4 regions of the Paenibacillus sp. PSB04 genome follow, and region 1 is predicted to be linked to each of the others. Evidence: riboswitches for the same ligand, from Rfam matches in the RefSeq annotation. Region 1 holds a riboswitch; each other region holds the start of a gene.
The links. Region 1 has a riboswitch for thiamine pyrophosphate ahead of tenA (thiaminase II). Riboswitches for the same ligand answer to the same signal wherever they lie in the genome.
Positions count from the first base shown of each region.

Region 2: another riboswitch for thiamine pyrophosphate. It lies ahead of K2F33_RS14685 (ECF transporter S component); the one in region 1 lies ahead of tenA (thiaminase II).
Region 3: another riboswitch for thiamine pyrophosphate. It lies ahead of thiE (thiamine phosphate synthase); the one in region 1 lies ahead of tenA (thiaminase II).
Region 4: another riboswitch for thiamine pyrophosphate. It lies ahead of K2F33_RS08785 (ABC transporter substrate-binding protein); the one in region 1 lies ahead of tenA (thiaminase II).

Region 1 is NZ_CP081301.1:5,712,767-5,716,951, forward strand. It holds gene thiD (bifunctional hydroxymethylpyrimidine kinase/phosphomethylpyrimidine kinase) at 1-429, opposite strand, end outside; gene thiM (hydroxyethylthiazole kinase) at 426-1,274, opposite strand; gene tenA (thiaminase II) at 1,271-1,969, opposite strand; TPP riboswitch at 2,109-2,213, opposite strand; gene K2F33_RS26280 (YrdB family protein) at 2,348-2,674, opposite strand; gene K2F33_RS26285 (class I SAM-dependent methyltransferase) at 2,780-3,502, opposite strand; gene K2F33_RS26290 (hypothetical protein) at 3,652-3,978, shown strand; gene K2F33_RS26295 (response regulator transcription factor) at 4,157-4,185, opposite strand, start outside.
Region 2 is NZ_CP081301.1:3,185,485-3,189,669, forward strand. It holds gene K2F33_RS14675 (SDR family oxidoreductase) at 1-604, shown strand, start outside; gene asd (archaetidylserine decarboxylase) at 623-1,417, opposite strand; TPP riboswitch at 1,698-1,811, shown strand; gene K2F33_RS14685 (ECF transporter S component) at 1,891-2,502, shown strand; gene K2F33_RS14690 (ABC transporter ATP-binding protein) at 2,495-4,117, shown strand; gene K2F33_RS14695 (energy-coupling factor transporter transmembrane component T family protein) at 4,114-4,185, shown strand, end outside.
Region 3 is NZ_CP081301.1:7,298,376-7,302,560, forward strand. It holds gene thiO (glycine oxidase ThiO) at 1-55, opposite strand, end outside; gene K2F33_RS33495 (thiazole synthase) at 82-861, opposite strand; gene thiS (sulfur carrier protein ThiS) at 870-1,067, opposite strand; gene thiE (thiamine phosphate synthase) at 1,051-1,698, opposite strand; TPP riboswitch at 1,843-1,952, opposite strand; gene yhbH (sporulation protein YhbH) at 2,191-3,348, shown strand; gene K2F33_RS33515 (riboflavin biosynthesis intermediates N-glycosidase) at 3,645-4,185, opposite strand, start outside.
Region 4 is NZ_CP081301.1:1,855,450-1,859,634, reverse strand. It holds gene K2F33_RS08800 (MBL fold metallo-hydrolase) at 1-527, shown strand, start outside; gene K2F33_RS08795 (CGNR zinc finger domain-containing protein) at 541-1,140, shown strand; gene K2F33_RS08790 (VOC family protein) at 1,678-2,064, shown strand; TPP riboswitch at 2,139-2,251, shown strand; gene K2F33_RS08785 (ABC transporter substrate-binding protein) at 2,469-3,518, shown strand; gene K2F33_RS08780 (thiamine-binding protein) at 3,573-3,866, shown strand; gene K2F33_RS08775 (ABC transporter permease) at 3,863-4,185, shown strand, end outside.

The sequences.
Region 1 (4,185 bases):
CGCCTCCGGAATGTTCGGCGTGACGACAGCAGCCAGCGGCAGCAGCTTGTTCTTCAGCGCGTCTACCGCGTCCTGCTGCAGCAGCCGCGCGCCGCCTTTGGCGACCATAACCGGGTCGACGACCACATTCCTCCAGCCAAAAGCGGCTATACGTCCTGCGACGGCCTCAATAATATCCGCGCTGAACAGCATACCGGTTTTGACCGCATCCACGCCGAGGTCGGTGCCCACGGCATCCATTTGTTCAGCTGCCGCAGCCGCAGGAAGCGGATAAACGCCTTGTACCCCGAGTGTGTTTTGAACGGTAATGGCTGTAATGGCCGACATACCGAATACGCCGAGCTCCTGGAACGTTTTGATATCCGCCTGGATGCCTGCCCCGCCGCCGCTGTCAGAACCGGCTACCGTCAATGCTTTCGAGATGCTCATTGCACAAATCCCCTTCCTGCCGACTCCAGAAGAGCGGTAATGGTTCCTTCCTCCAGCGGATGCCGGTCCATTACAGACAACGCGTCGAGGAAAGCGATTTGGAAGCTTCCCGGCCCCTCAAAGCCTGCCCGCTCAAATGCCCGAACGGCCGCTTCACCGTAGTACGCCAAGGCGGCCGCGCCGGCGGACAGCAGATCGGATTCGACTGCTCCAAAGGCGGCGATCACCGATGTCAGCAAGCAGCCGGTTCCGGTGACTTGGGTCAGCATCGGATGTCCGCCCCGGATCAAGTATCCTCTCGTTCCGTCGGTGATCACATCTTCTTGCCCGGTAATGGCGACGAGCGTCCCCAGACGGTGTGCCGCCCGTGCCGCCAAGTCGGCGGGAGCGGATTCCCCGGCCTCCCCTGCGTCGACGCCTTTTATCGGGCCGGATTCACCAATGAGATGGGCAACCTCCGCTGCGTTGCCCCGAACCAGTGATACGCGGACCTCGCGCAAAATCCGCAGCGCAGCCTCCGTGCGAAATGCGGTCGCTCCCGCGCCGACGGGATCCAGGAACACCGGAACGCCATGATCATTAGCCGATCGGCCGGCGATGATCGCCGCTTCCACCAATTCGCTGCTCAGGGTTCCGAGATTCAGGACGACGGCTTGGGCGACCCGAGCCATATCGGCCACCTCCTCTTTGGCATAGGCCATAACCGGGGAGGCGCCAAGGGCAAGCAGGCCGTTGGCCGTAAAGTTGGTCACGACCACATTCGTTATGTTGTGAATGAGCGGACGCTGCTCTTTTATCCGTAAAGGAAGCTGGATGAGTCCGGACGGAAACATATCGGCGGTCATCGTCCCACCCCTTCCGCTGCAGCCAGGGAAACCGGCCAATCCTCAAGCGTAAACGCCATATCCCAGAACATGTACTCCAGCTGACAGCTGGTCAGAAAATGCTCCATCAGCCGTTTTTTTCTTGCGGGAGGAAGGCCCTCCGCCCATTCGTCGATCAGCTGCCGCAGCTGTACCGTCACGCCGCTTTCCCGGTCACCGTAAAAGTGCATCCATTCATAAAACGGATGGGATTTCTCCGGCTGGACTTCCTCCAGCAGACGTTGGCCGATTTCCGTATAGGTCCACGGGCAAGGTAACAGCGCAGCTACAATATCTTCTAGTCCCCCCTCGTGGGCGACGTTCAGCATATGCCGGATGTAATGATTGGCCGATGGGGCCAGCGGATAGCCTTGCAGTTCCTCATATGCAACACCGGCGACATCACAAAAGTTTTGGTGGGGATGCGTTTCGCTGTTCAAAATAAACGAAATCTGTTCGTTGAAAAGCGCGGTCGTCTGCCGACAATCGCATCGGGATATGGCAATGCCGTAGATCCGGATGTAGGCATTTAGATATTCAAAATCCTGCTTCACATAGTGAATCAGCTGCTCCTTGGACAAGGTACCTTCCGCAATCCCCCGTACAAACGGATGCTGGAAGATCGCTTGGTAAATGGGATCTGCCGCGTGTCTCAATTCTTCGGTAAACCGGGTCATAATAATGCACCTCCGTAAATTTTGACGAAAATCGCATGTCGGGGCGCGGGGGAGCCAACACAAAAAAGCCGCCCCGAAATGGAGCGGCCGCTATTTGCAGTGTCATCCTGAATGGATCACATCAAGAAAGTTGCGTATGTAAAGGCCTGCTCCACTTCCCTCCGCCGGTATTAACCGGATCAGGTTCAAAGGGTCCAAGCGATTACTTGTCTCAGCTGCCTCCGCAGCTCCCCTAGTGGATTTTCGTATGATATTTTACAAGTTCATGAATAACTGTAGCTCCGTTTGCCGGTGTTGTCAAACAAAAAAAGCTGCTGGCGGGATACCGGGAAAAAGCTTGTCAATCGTTTATGCGGATCTTCTTTCACCTTCAAGTGTTTATCTTTTCAACGCGTAAGAAAGGATCATCTCGACGATGACGACAGCGGCATAAATGACAGCGGCCTTTCGATAACCCGATCCGTACAGCGCAGCCGCGGCCAGACCGAATACAATCAGCTGCAGCACAGCCCGGACGGGAAGCGTCACCGGAAAGGTCGCTTTCGGTGCGACATACATGCCCCAAAAAACAGCAACGACAATCGGCGAACCTATTCCTGCCACGATACGGATCCACAAGGCGGTATCCAGCTTAAATCCCCACAGGCAAAAGGCTGCCAGTGCACACAGCTCCATTAGAAAAAAGATAAGGTCGATCACAATCATTGCCAAACCCTCCGTTTTGGGCCGGTCAGGGCCTTTGGAATGAAGCCATTCTCAGAGTAAAATTATGCCGATTGTTTCTTGCCTACCGCAGCGACTCTTCCTCTCTCACTCCGGCTTGTGGGCTTTCACAATTAAAAAATGCGGGTGATGCAGAATCCGCTGGTAGAAGTCGGCCGACTCCGGCAGCCGCTCCAGAAACTCGGGAACCGGCCTTGGTTCGACAAGCCGGTCCAGTACAAACCAGCTTGACGTCGTATTGACGATTTCCTGCAGGGGTCTGCGGAAGAACGTCACTTCAACGCTGCCTGCCTCCTTCTTCGTCCACCGGTCTACAAGCAGCTCCCGTACAAAATAATCCGGTCTCTTAAAAACAGTAAAGTCCATAAACGGATGATGCACCGAAAACAATAACGTTCCTCCGGGCTTCAAAACCCGCTGAAACTCACGGAACAGGGGATCCCAGTCTTCGATGTAATGCAGCGTTAGCGAACTAAGAATCAAGTCGAACTTATTCGCACTGTACGGCAGCGGTTCGCTTAGATCGTGAACCCGAATCTCCGCTTGACTGCCGACTCTCCGTTTGGCCGCCTCCACCATATCAGGGCTGAGATCGATCGCCGATACCGATGCCCCGCGGGAAACGAACTGCTCGGCATACCATCCTGCGGCGCAGCCTGCATCAAGGACATGAAGTCCGGACATATCCGTTGGCAGCAGTTCCAGCATGGCCGGACGCTCGTAGTATGCGTTGGCGCCGCTGTCCGAATCGGTATGCAGTTCATAGTCCTTGGCGAGCTTGGTATAAGCCTCGAGCACCCTCTCTTTCATGCAACCACCTCCGTAGACTCGCTCTTCTCCACCATATTATACCAACCAACAGAATAGTTGGATATAAATAAACCAGCTTTATGTATGCTGTATAGAACTTAGTTACGGCAGGATGCGTTATAAATGACAAGAACAAGTTGAAGGCGGGGATGTCTTTGTTAAAAAGCGTTTCTATTTGGCTCACGTTATGTATGATCCTCACCTGCATACTGGATGCCTCCGGACAGGGCTTGGCCAACATCATACTGATCCGGCTGAATCCCTTGCTTGAAGCCTTGCTGCATGACCCGGTGTATTCGGGCTGGCTGTCCGATAAACACGCTTTCGTAACGAACAGTTACTTTATCCCCTTACGGTTCCCGGCATATCTTCTCTCCATCGTCATGGCAGCCATCATCGGTGCGGCGGTTGATCTCCTCATTTACGGGATGAAGCGTGGAATGGCTCGCCGTGGCCATCCGAGGTCGACATCATGATCCCTAAATTCTGGTTGGATGCTTAGCATCACTAATCCTCATTGCTTGTCCAGTAACGGTAAAAGGCTGCCTCGCGGCAGCCTTTTAAAGCTTGATTTATTTGCTTTCAGCGGATTTCACGCCTCTGAAGGGCAATGGCCTTCTACTACAAGATGCCCATCGTCCCGGCATTTTTTGTTCACCTCCGCCCTAACGCCTCCTGCTGTG
Region 2 (4,185 bases), 2.5 Mb from region 1:
AAGAATTGACGTGCTTGTGAACAATGCAGGCACCGCATACGGAGGAATGATCGAGGAGATTCCGATGGACGTGTGGAAGGCGCAGCTGGAAACGAATTTCTTCGGGATGGTTGCGGTCACCCAGGCCGTTCTTCCCGCGATGAGGGAGGCCCATCAGGGAAAAATCATTCAGATCAGCAGCGTCAGCGGGGCTGTCGGATTTCCCGGTTTTGGCCCCTATGTCTCGTCGAAGTTTGCTGTGGAGGGATTTAGCGAATGCCTTGCCCTAGAAATGCGGCCATTCGGCGTCGATGTCGTTGTGGTGGAGCCAGGTTCGTACGGAACGGCCATTTGGGACAAAGGATTTGCGCAGATGAGCGCCGCCGAGCGGTCACCCTACGAGCGGATGCTGAGCCAGGTGATGGCCTTTTCCCGTGACAACGCCGACCAGCGCGGCGATCCGGCCGATGTGGCCCGGCTGATCGCGAGAATCGCACGTATGAACAAGCCGGCATTCCGCTATGCGCTGCCTGCCGGCACACGCTGGACGATAAAGGCCAAGCAGCTGCTTCCGGGCCGGTGGTTTCAGCGGATTATGCTCGCGCTCCTAAGCAAAAAAGGCTGAGCCGGATTCGCTTCCGGTTCAGCCTTTATGCGGGTGCAGCTGACCGAGCAGCTGGCCCATGCGGACATGATCTCCGGTCCGGAGGTCTGTCCGCGGGGTGAATGCGCCGTCCTGGATCAGCAGCACGACGGTCGAACCGAACTCAAAATAGGCGAGCGGATCGCCGTTACGCCAGGAATTGGCGGTTTCGTCGTCGTAGCGGATGCTGCTGACATTCATGGCGCCGACTTTGACGACCGCGACTTCTCCCAGGGCTCCCTTGATATACGTTATCAGCCTCTCATTGCGGCACAGCACGGATTTCATCTGGGTCATGCCAAAATCATTGACCGGGTAGCACCGGCCCTTGATATGCTCGCTCTCCACTTTCACGCCTGTGATTGGAGAGTGGATCCGGTGATAGTCGGTAGGGCTGAGGTACAGCACAAAGACATAGCCATGTTTATATAACTCCAGGTGGGGAGAGAAATTAAGCAGCTCCGCCACCGAATAATCCTGCCCTTTCACGTTCAGAATCGTGCCTGAGGTGATTTCACCCATTGCGGTGATCTTGGCGTCGACGGGGCTCGTGAGTACGTGCTCGCCTTCGTGAATTGGACGCATGCCGGGCTTCAGCCGCCGCGAAAAAAATTCGTTGAGCGTGCGGTATTCATAGATTTCTTTCTCCGCTTCATGCGCCGGGATCTGATAGCTTTTGATAAACGTAGGGATGATCCCTCTGCTGAGTCGGCTGTGCGAGAAGCGTCCCATCATGGAAGAGAGCCACTTTCGCGAGGAGAGCTCTGTCATGAGCCGCAGTAATTTCTTTGTCATGCCTAATCTCCCTTCCATACGTGCCTGTAGCACTCTGAATATATTGACATAGAACGGCTACCAAATCAATATGCAACAAATCCTGAAAACCGCTCCGGAGAAAAATGGTATTGCCAATCCTTCGAGGATCATGTATTTTGGAATCAATACGGGCCCGACGTCGACTCATCGCGGCGAGGTGCCTGTTACACGGAATCGAACCCAAGCATCTATCGCTTTGGACGGCGATGGCTCCGGGACCAGGAGGCGGCGATGCCGCGCCTTGCGTTCATCTGTGTACATATGGGAATACGGGAGCTCGAGCGAATCGGGCTGAGAGTGCAGCTAATGAACCGCTGCTGACCGGGAATCTGATCTGGATAATGCCAGCGTAGAGAATTCAAGTCCTTTTATGGGCTTATTTGACGATCTCCCTCGCTTATCCAGGGGGTTTTTTTATTGCCCAATTTTGGAAAAAGAAAGGATGTTGTCAAATGAACAGCAGTACGATGCAGATGGATCGGCCGAAGGGGCTGAAGCTCAGCGACCTGCTCGTGACAATTCTGCTCTCCCTCGTGATCGGGGTGGTGTACCATTTTTGGGGTTCGGTGAACGACTTGTTCAAGCCGCTGTTTTTCCAAGCGGATGAGCTGATGTACGGCATGTGGTTCCTCGCTTCGACGCTTGCCGCGCTGCTGATCCGCAAACCGGGCGTAGCCCTCCTGGCCGAGGTTGCCGCGGCTCACGTAGAAATTCTGTTCGGCAGTGAATGGGGCCTTCAGCTGGCGATTTACGGCGTGGCGCAAGGTCTAGCCGCGGAGCTGATCTTCGCCCTGTTCCGTTACCGCAAATTCTCCATGGGGGTAGCGGCGCTGGCCGGCATGGCTTCGGGATTGGGATCATTCCTGGTGGATGTGTACTACGGCTACGTCACGGACTATTCGACATGGATGATCGTGTTGAAGTACGTGATGCGGTTAATCAGCTCGGCGGTACTCGCAGGGTACCTGGCGTATGCCCTGACCAAAGCTTTGGAAGCAACCGGAGTAACCCAGCTGCTCCGGCCGGTGACAGCCAAGGATTATGAAGCGCTCGATCATGACTGAGACTAACCGGGGTATCGCGACGATGCAGCATTCGGCAGTGCATGAGACGGGTCAAGGAGCGGATCAAAGGACGGATCAAGGGACGGATCAAGGGAGCGGGCAAATTGCCGTTTCGGTAACGGACCTGCGCCTGAAGTTTCCGGGTGAGAAGGCGTTCGTGTTCAAGGATGTTTCCCTGTCCGTGCCGGCCGGGGAAAAGGTGCTTCTGCTCGGCCCAAGCGGATGCGGGAAATCGACGCTGCTGCAGGTGCTCGGCGGGTTGATTCCGGCAGTCATTGACGTTCCGCTCAAATATGCGGACATTCGGAAGCCCCGCTCGTGCGGGTATGTATTTCAGGACCCGGATACCCAGTTCTGCATGCCGTATGTCGATGAGGAGCTGGCGTTTGTGCTGGAGAACCGCCAAGTAGCCAGGGAGGATATGGTGCCGCGGATGCGGGAGGCGCTCGGACGGGTCGGCCTGGACCTCGAAGAGCTGCACACTCCGATTGAACGGCTGTCCCTGGGGATGAAGCAGCGGCTCGCGCTCGCTTCGGTCCTTCTGCTGGAACCGGAAGTGCTCCTGCTGGATGAGCCCTCGGCGCTGCTGGACCCCGAGGGGAGACAGCAAATTTGGGAGGCGGTTCGCGGTGTATCGGCCGGACGGACCGTGCTGATCGTCGAGCACCGGATCGAAGAAATCGTGAACTGGGTCGACCGGATCGTTCTGTTCGCGCCGGACGGAAGCATTCTGGCCGACGGCAAGCCGGCCGAAATCTTCACGGCGTACCGCCGGACCCTTCAGGAAAATGGCATTTGGTATCCCGGCGTTTGGGAGGATTATATCCGTCACCGGGATACATGGAACAGCGGCCTGGTGCAATCCCCGCAGCAAGGTGCGGACTTGGCGGCGCCGGTCCTCTCCTTGCGGGGGTTTGTCGGTCTCCGCGGAGATGCGCCGGCGATTATGGTGGAAGAGGCGGAGGTATATGCCGGCGATTTTGTCGCCGTTGTCGGTCCTAACGGGGCGGGTAAAAGCTCCTTGCTGCTGAGCCTGATGCAGCTTCTTCCGACCGCCGGCAGCTACGTGCTGGAAGGCAGGCTGCTGCAGGGAAGGGGCAGGAAGCGGACCTGCCCTTCGGACCGGATCGGGTTCGTGTTTCAGAACCCGGAGTTTCAGTTTGTTGCCCAGACGGTACTGGAGGAGACGGCCTTTTCCCTTCACATGCAGGGCGGCATGTCGCGGGCTGAGGTGGAGCGTAAAGCCGAAGACTGCCTGAAGACGTTTCATTTGCACGGCTTGGAGAACCGGCATCCGTATCAGCTCTCGACCGGACAGAAACGCAGGCTGAGCGTTGCCACCGCGGCGGTGCGCCGTCAGGCGGTGTTGCTGCTGGATGAACCGACATTCGGGCAGGATGCCCGCAACGCCTTTGCCATCCTGGAATACTGCGAAGCGCTTCGCCGCAGCGGCACGGCGATCGTTATGGTGACGCATGAGCGAGAAATCGCTGAGCTGGCCGCTACCCAGGTATGGGAAATCCAAGGCGGAAGCCTGATAGCGATAAAGTCCGGGAGGCGGAGGCTTGCGGGAGAAGGCGCAGCTTCGGATGCGCAGGAGGAGGTGAGCGGATGAACCGGTTTTTGACTCCGAGCCGTCATACCTGGCTGCACCGGGCGAATCCCTCGCTGAAGCTCGCCTTG
Region 3 (4,185 bases), 1.6 Mb from region 1:
GCGCGCTGGATAATCCGATAATGCCGCCCCCCATGACAATGATGTCTCCGCTCATTGTTACAGCCCCCTGTCCATCCTTTTTTATTCGATGACCAGCGATTCCAGGCCGCTGCTGGCCGAAGCATATTTCTTCTTCGGAATCCGCCCGGACAAGTAGGCCAAACGCCCCGCCTCAATCGCCAGCCTCATCGACCGGGCCATCATCACGGGGTCTTTGGCTTTGGCCACCGGGGTATTCATCAGAATGCCGGAGACTCCCAGCTCCATCGCGAGCGCCACGTCGCTGGCTGTCCCCAGCCCCGCATCTACGATGACAGGGACCGACAGCTCCTCCACGATCAATCCGAGATGGTACGGATTCAGAATGCCGAGGCCGGTCCCGATGGGCGCTGCGCCAGGCATCACCGCGGCTGCCCCTGCCTCCTCCAGCTTTTTGCAGATCACCGGATCGTCGGAGATATACGGCAGTACCGTAAAGCCTTCCTTGACCAATATTTCCGTCGCATTTAACGTTTCAATCGGATCGGGCAGGAGCGTGCGCTTATTGGCGCTAATCTCCACCTTGATCCAGTCGCTGAGTCCCGAAGCCCGCGCCAGCCGGGCTATCCGGACCGCCTCTTCGGCCGTTGTCGCCCCGGACGTGTTGGGAAGGTAGATGTATTTCTGAGGCTCCACATGCTGCAGAATCGAATCATCCTCCACCGAATCGAGATGGATCCGGCGGATAGCGAACGTCAGCACCTCGGTTCCCGAAGCTTTGATCGCCTCCATCTGCACATAAGGATCGGGGAACAGCCCGGTCCCCAAAAACAACCTCGACGACAGTTCCTGTCCGCCAACCTGCCAATTATCTCTGCTCATTTTTCCCTTCAACCTCCCGCTACGAAATGGACCAGCTCCAGCTTCATTCCAGGTACAACCGGAGTCGTCTCCCACTGCTCGATCTTCAGCACCTGTCCGTCCGCTTCCACCATGACCGGCCTGCCGGACAGCCCCAGCAGGCGGAGGACATCGGCTACCGTCTCGGCCGCCAGCTCCCGCTTTATTCCGTTAATGACCAGTTCCATCCGCCGCTCCTCCTCTACCTTCAAGCTTGTGAATGAACGCCCGGCATACCGCTTCCGGGTCAGGGCTGCCGACGATTTCGCTCACCGCGCAGACGCGGCTCGCACCGGCCCGGATCACTTCGTCCACGTTGCCCAGCTTGATGCCGCCAATCGCCACAAACGGGATCTTGATGATCCCGGCGACTTCCCGAACGTACGAAAGACCGACCGGATCAACCACATCGGCTTTCGTAGCCGTCGCATAGATTGGCCCGACGCCGATATAATCCGCCCCTTCCGCTTCGGCGAGCTGCGCTTCCGAAATCGCATGGGTGGATATGCCGATGATCTTGTTGCCGACAAGCTTTCTGGCTTCCGCGATCGGCATATCGCCTTGACCGAGGTGAATCCCGTCCGCATCCACCTCCATCGCGATATCAACGTGATCGTTCACGATAAAAGGAACGCCGTAGCGGCGGGTCAGCTCCCGCAGCTCCGCCGCCTTGCGCAGCAGTTCTTCCCTGCCGCTTGTTTTGTCGCGGAATTGAACGATGTCCGCGCCTCCCCGAATGGCTTGCTCCATCACGTCCACCAGCCGGCGTCCCGGATGGAACGTCTCCCCGGTAATCGCATACAGACGAAAATCGACCATGACTGCTTCTCCTCTCTTCCCTTTGCCTTTCCCTCCATTTCATGCCGGCTTCTATCATCGCGAAGGGTAAGCCCTCGCCCTTGCGAAAGCGCCCTCTTACCCGGTTAACACAAAAAAACCATTCGAGAAATACACGAATGGCACCGCAATTCGAATGATATTCTCTACGCCAGCATTACCTGGATCAGATTAACGGTCCGCAGCATAAGGCTGCCATCTCAGCCGGACTTCATCCAGCACCCGCATTCCTATTTAATTTCACAACCACTATAGCCCAAACTGCTGACTTTTGGCAATAGCCAGAGTGAGATCATCGGCATCGGAACGCCTATCTCATCCATAGCAGCGATTCTCGCAAAATTTCATATATTTGGGTGCGGCAAACTTCTTATTTTATCTCTTGCGTCATCACATATCGTCCCCGCCCGTGAATATAAATGTTTAACAAGCCAAAGTTTGTGCTGAGTATGGGAACATGGGAGGTGCCTGAACATGCCATCAGACGATCATTCGCTGTTTGTGGTGTCCAAGGAGGACTGGTCACTGCACCGGAAAGGGTACCAGGATCAGGTCCGCCATCAGGAGAAGGTTAAGGAAATCATCAAGCAGAACCTGCCCGACCTGATCACAGAAGAAAACATCGTGATGTCGGACGGTAAGCAAATCATCAAGGTACCCATCCGGAGCCTCGATGAATACCGTTTCATTTATAACTACCAGAAGCAAAAGCATGTCGGCCAGGGAGACGGCGACAGCCAGGTGGGAGACGTGCTGGGCAGGGATCCGGTGCAAAAGCCGGGTCAAGGCGAAAAAGCCGGCGACCAGCCAGGCCAGGACATTATGGAAGCCGAGATCAGCCTCGAAGACTTGGAGAACATGCTGTTCGATCAGCTGGAGCTGCCGAATATGAAGCCGAAAGAGCAGCAGGAAGTCGAAACCGAATCGATCACGTTCAACGACATCCGCAAAAAAGGCATGCAGTCTAACATCGACAAGAAGCGGACGATCCTAGAAAATCTGCGGCGCAACGCCACCAGCGGCAAGCCGGGAATTCATCATATCAGCCCCGACGATCTGCGTTACAAAACGTGGGAGGACGTCGTCGTTCCCCATTCCAGCGCGGTCATCATTGCGATGATGGATACGTCCGGGTCGATGGGCACGTTTGAGAAATACTGTGCACGCAGCTTCTTCTTCTGGATGACCCGCTTCCTGCGCCGTCAATACGAAAAGGTCGACATCGTCTTTGTGGCCCACCATACGGAGGCCAAAGAAGTCACCGAAGAGGATTTCTTTACCCGGGGCGAAAGCGGGGGCACGATCTGCTCGTCCGCCTACCAGAAAGCGCTGGAAATCATCGACCGGCGCTACCCGCCCGCCAAGTACAATATTTATCCGTTCCATTTCTCGGACGGCGACAACTTGACTTCCGATAACGAACGCTGCGTGCGGCTGATCGGCGAGCTGCTCAAAGTCAGCAACATGTTCGGCTACGGGGAAGTCAACCAGTACAACCGGAGCAGCACGCTGATGTCCGCGTACCGGAATATCAAGCTCGATCAGTTCATGTATTACGTCATCAAAGAAAAGGGCGAAGTCTATCAGGCGCTGCGTACGTTCTTTAAAAAGCAGGAAGGCGCACTGACTTAAGCCGAAGGACCGTCTCCTGGAACGCAAAATTATGGCATATAAAAAAGGTCGTTGTCCCGTTACGCTGAGTAACCGACAACGACCTTTTTGCATGGCCGGGTGACCTCTATATAGCATGACCCTCGATTTGCAGCCTTTTCCCACAGTTGACTGATCCTGACTCCTGCCAGGCTCCTCACTGACGGCATGTCCCACATTGCCAGCGTGCTCCTCATTGCCAGCGTGCTGCTTACTGCTGCCAAGTTCTTCACTCCCGCTAGGCACCGCACGCACGACGTGCATGTTTCGGACTTCCGCTAGGCTTCTTCCGCCTGCAGACGGTCCCGAACCTCCATCAAGGCAAAACCAAGCAGGTTCTTCCCTTTCCACAGCAGCGGGTTCAGGACCGCCTCGTCGTCCGCGGCCAACCCCACGCCCCAGATCGAATCCACGGGACTTGCCTCTACCAGCACCCGCTGCCCGGTGCCCAGCAGAAATTGCTTCAAATCGTCGTTTTGGGAAAACTTCGCTTCGTTTCCCCGGACCACAATGGAATACCCTTCCCGGTCCCATACGGCCGGATCGAATCCTCTCACCTTCCGCCCCAGATCTTTGGCCTGCTTCGGGTGCTTGGCTGCGAGAATCTGTTCCCTGATCTCTTCGTCACCGAACAGTCTGGCTTTCTCGGCCATCATATAATGTTCGGCACTTGCATATTCCACGCCGTCCACGGTAAACTTCGCTTCCCACCACTGGCTGAAGCAGCTCTTCGTAATAGATCCATCCGCCGCGGGCTGGTGCCCCCAGAAAAAAACATATTTCAGCTTGGTTCCTTTCCGGAATGCCTTCCGGAGTTCT
Region 4 (4,185 bases), 3.5 Mb from region 1:
CTGACATTCCCGTGTACCTCCCGCAGGAGAGCGTCCTCCTTGCTGAAAATAGCGGCCTCAACCGCGTAATCGGTGCTTCCGTCGGCGATGCCTTCCAAATCGGTGCGCTGAGCGCAGCCGCCACGTACTCCGTCGACGGGGTCGGAGACGTGCAGATCGCCTGGGCGCTGAGCGACGGCGAGCACCGCCTGCTCCACTGCGGAGATACGCTGTGGCACGGTTACTGGTGGAAGATTGCCGCGGCTCACGGCCCATTCGATGCGGTATGCCTGCCGGTGAACGGTGCCGTTCTGGAACGTCCTGATCGTCAGCCGCCCAGCGGCATGCCGATTACGCTGCTTCCAGAACAAGCGGCCGCGGCCGCACGCGTTCTCGGGGCCAAACGGCTGGTGCCGATCCACCATACCGCCATCCACCATCCGCCTGTATACCTGCAGACTCCCGATTGGCAAAATCGCCTGCGGGCTGCAGTTGGTGATACAATGGACATAGCATTCCTGAACACAAAGGAAACGATTACTCTATAAAGGATGACGCATCATGGATAAATCCCCTTCCCGCAACGTGCTGGGGGGCGCCCTGTGGATCAATCTCGCCAATACGGTGCGCATGCGGGAGCACCGGGTCACGGATATGCTGGAGGAGCCAGGTTATTTAGACGAATGGCTCCACGATAATGAATTGCACGGCTTGAACAATACCGCAGGGGCAGCTTCAGCTGTGACGCGGGAAGACCTGCTGCCCGAACTGCTCCGTCTGCGCGGCGTGTGCCGGCTCGTTCTAGAAGACCTGGACCATGGCGGTACCTTGTCGGATGACGCATTCGCCGCCATGGAGGCCGAAGCTTCGCGGTTAGACGTGGCGCTCCGGGCTGAGCGGGATGCCCAAGGCCTCCCCCATCTCATCACCTACGGACAAACCGCCGTCCAAGGCGTGCTGTACCCCATCGTCCGCTCCCTGTTCGAGACACTGGCAAGCGTATCTTCGGACCGCATCCGGATCTGCGAGCATGACGACTGCATCCTGCATTTTGTGGACACCTCTAAGAGCGGCAAGCGGCGCTGGTGCAGCATGGACACTTGCGGCAACCGCCATAAGGCGGCCGAATTTTATGCGAAGAAGAAGCAGCGCGGGAACTAAAATAAGCCCGGGGATCGTCTGATGGACATCCTGGGCTTTTTTTAGTGGTTCTAATTCGTTGCTGACTGCCCTTCATTGATATGGCGGACACTTTCCAGTTTGGCTCCTTTGTCCAACGACTTGTAGGAGTATGTCGATAGGTACGTTCTTCCGACCTCTAACAAGTTCCAAGTGTTTTCATTATCGACTTTAATTTTAAATGCTCCTTCTTCTTTACTATGGGTGTTCTCGGCGACAATCCAGTATGTCGAGCCAATGAGCTGCTTATCGAGTATCGTTATGTCCCCTCCACTGGATGATGGCCCGGTACATGCTGTCAACATACATATGAAAAGCCATGCCGCAATTATTTTTTTCAGGGCCCTCTCCCCCCGTTCCTGACTATTTCAATACCTAACGATGCCACCAAACAGCCTATCATTTATAAACAATGATGTTTACATAAAGTTGCCTTACACCTCGGATTTAAATGCTATAATGGCCTTAATTTAGGGCAAACCCATTACTTATAAGTACTATGAAAAGGAGCTTATACATATGGCTAATAAACGTTTGGATCATGTCGGCATCGTCGTACGGGATTTGGAGTCAACCATCCGATTTTATACCGAGATCGTGGGCCTGGAGCTGAAAGGCAGGCTGACACACACCAACGGCGTGTTCCAGCTGGCGTTTCTCGGCTTCGGGGGCAGTAACGAGACGGAAATCGAGCTCATTCAAGGCTACAGCTACGACCTGCCGGCTGAGGGCACGGTGCACCATTTTGCGATCCATGTCGACGATATTCAGAAGGAATTTGAGCGGATCCAGGCGCTCGACGGCGTGGAGCTGATCGATCAGGAAATCGTGACCCTGCCGAACGGATACCAATATTTCTTTATCTATGGTCCGGAAAAAGAATGGATCGAATTTTTCCAGAGATAATCTGGAATCGGGCGGATGTCTGGACACCCCCATGGGGATGGACTATAATATGGGAGGAAAACAACCCGAAAACCTTATAGAATCCGGGGTGCTGGAATTGGCCGGCTGAGATTGTATCCCTTCAAGATACTGACCCTTTTAACCTGATCTGGGTAATGCCAGCGTAGGAAACCGTTTGTCACGGCTTACAAGCCGTGCTGATCTTGCGCATATGAAGCGTCCCGTTTACGGGGCGCTTTTTTCATTCATACTAGTGAAAAACGGGATTACGCCTTGCGAATGCTTCGATGATTCAGTCACTCAGATCGGCTTACGATTCTAAATATAACGGGGAGAGGGGATCACCGGTCGATGCTTCCACAGAGAGAATAAGAACGGCCGGACATCAAAGGAGAGAGAAAGCCATGAAGAACAAATCCATCGGCCTGCTGCTGGTCTGCATGCTCGTACTGGCGCTTGCCGGATGCGGCGGCAGCCAGAACAATACGGGCGGCGGAGAAGGAACATCCGCTTCCGACACCACGGCAGGCCAGGACAACACCGCAGCGAAGCCGCTGAAGGACGTCAAAGTCGTCCTCGACTGGACGCCCAACACGAACCATACTGGGCTCTATGCTGCCAAAGACTTGGGCTATTATAAAGAAGAAGGCTTGAACGTCGAGATCGTGCAGCCGGGCTCCACCGGCGCCGACGCCATGGTCGCTTCCGGCAAGGCGCCCTTCGGCGTAAGCTATCAGGAGAGCGTGACCCAGGCCCGCACGCAGGGCGTGCCGCTCGTCTCGATCGCCGCGGTCATCCAGCACAATACGTCGGGCTTTGCCGCACCGGTGGACCGGGGGATCAAGACGCCGAAGGATTTTGAAGGCAAAACCTACGGCGGCTGGGGTTCCCCTGTCGAAGAAGCTGTCATGGGCTCCATCATGGAGATCGACAAGGCGGATGTGAAGAAGGTGAAAATCGTCAACATGGGCGACGCCGATTATTTTACCGCCGTGAAGCGGGACATCGACTTCGCCTGGATCTTCTACGGCTGGACCGGAATCGAGGCGAAGCTGCGCGGCGAGCCGCTGGACATGCTGTATGTCAAAGATTATTCCGAGAAGCTGGACTACTACACGCCGGTTCTCGTAACGAACGAGAAGCAGATCAAGGATGACCCCGAGCTGGTTAAAGCGTTTATGCGCGCGACCGCCAAAGGTTATCAGTACGCGATCGACAAGCCGGAAGAAGCTGCCAACCTGCTGCTGAAGGACGTGCCCGACCTCAATAAGCAGCTGGTGATCGAAAGCCAGAAATGGTTAAGTCCTAAATATCAAGACGACGCAGCCCGCTGGGGCGAGCAGAAGGAACAAATCTGGAAGGGCTATTCCGACTGGATGTACGATCACAAGCTGCTGGACAAGCCGCTGGACGTGAAGAGCGCGTACACGAACGATTTTTTGCCGGAACAATAAGCCACACATAACCTAAGAGATACCGTAACCTATGAAGAGAGGAAGTAGATTCGCATGGCCAATACGCTGTTAAGCATTCAGGTGATCCCGAAGACGCCGGGCAACGAAGACTCTTACGCCTACGTCGACCGTGCCATTGAGGTCATTCAGCAGTCCGGCGTGAAGCATGAGGTGCACCCGCTGGAAACGACGATGGAGGGCGAGCTGGAGGAGCTGCTGGACGTCGTGCGCAAAATGCACGAAGCTCTGGTGGCTGCAGGCAGCCCGAGTATCATCTCCCAGGTCAAAATCGCCCATAATCCCGGCGGAATCAGCATGGACAAGCTGACGGAGAAGTACCGTCCATGAGAAGCTGGTGGAAAAACGTATGGCCGCCCCTCGTGGCGGTCATCTTCTTTTTGCTCGTATGGCAGCTGCTGACCTCCCTGTTCCATATTGAACAATGGATTTTGCCTGCGCCGAGCGACATCGCCCGGGAAGCCGCGGCCGCTTCCGGCGGCTTGTGGGAGCATGTGTGGGCCACGCTGAAGCTGACCGTGTTCGGCTTCGCCATCGGAACCGCCATCGGGCTGGTCATCGCACTGATTCTGCATTTGATTCCTTTTTTGAAGCAGGCGCTGTATCCGCTGCTCATTCTAAGTCAAAATATCCCGACCATCGCCCTCGC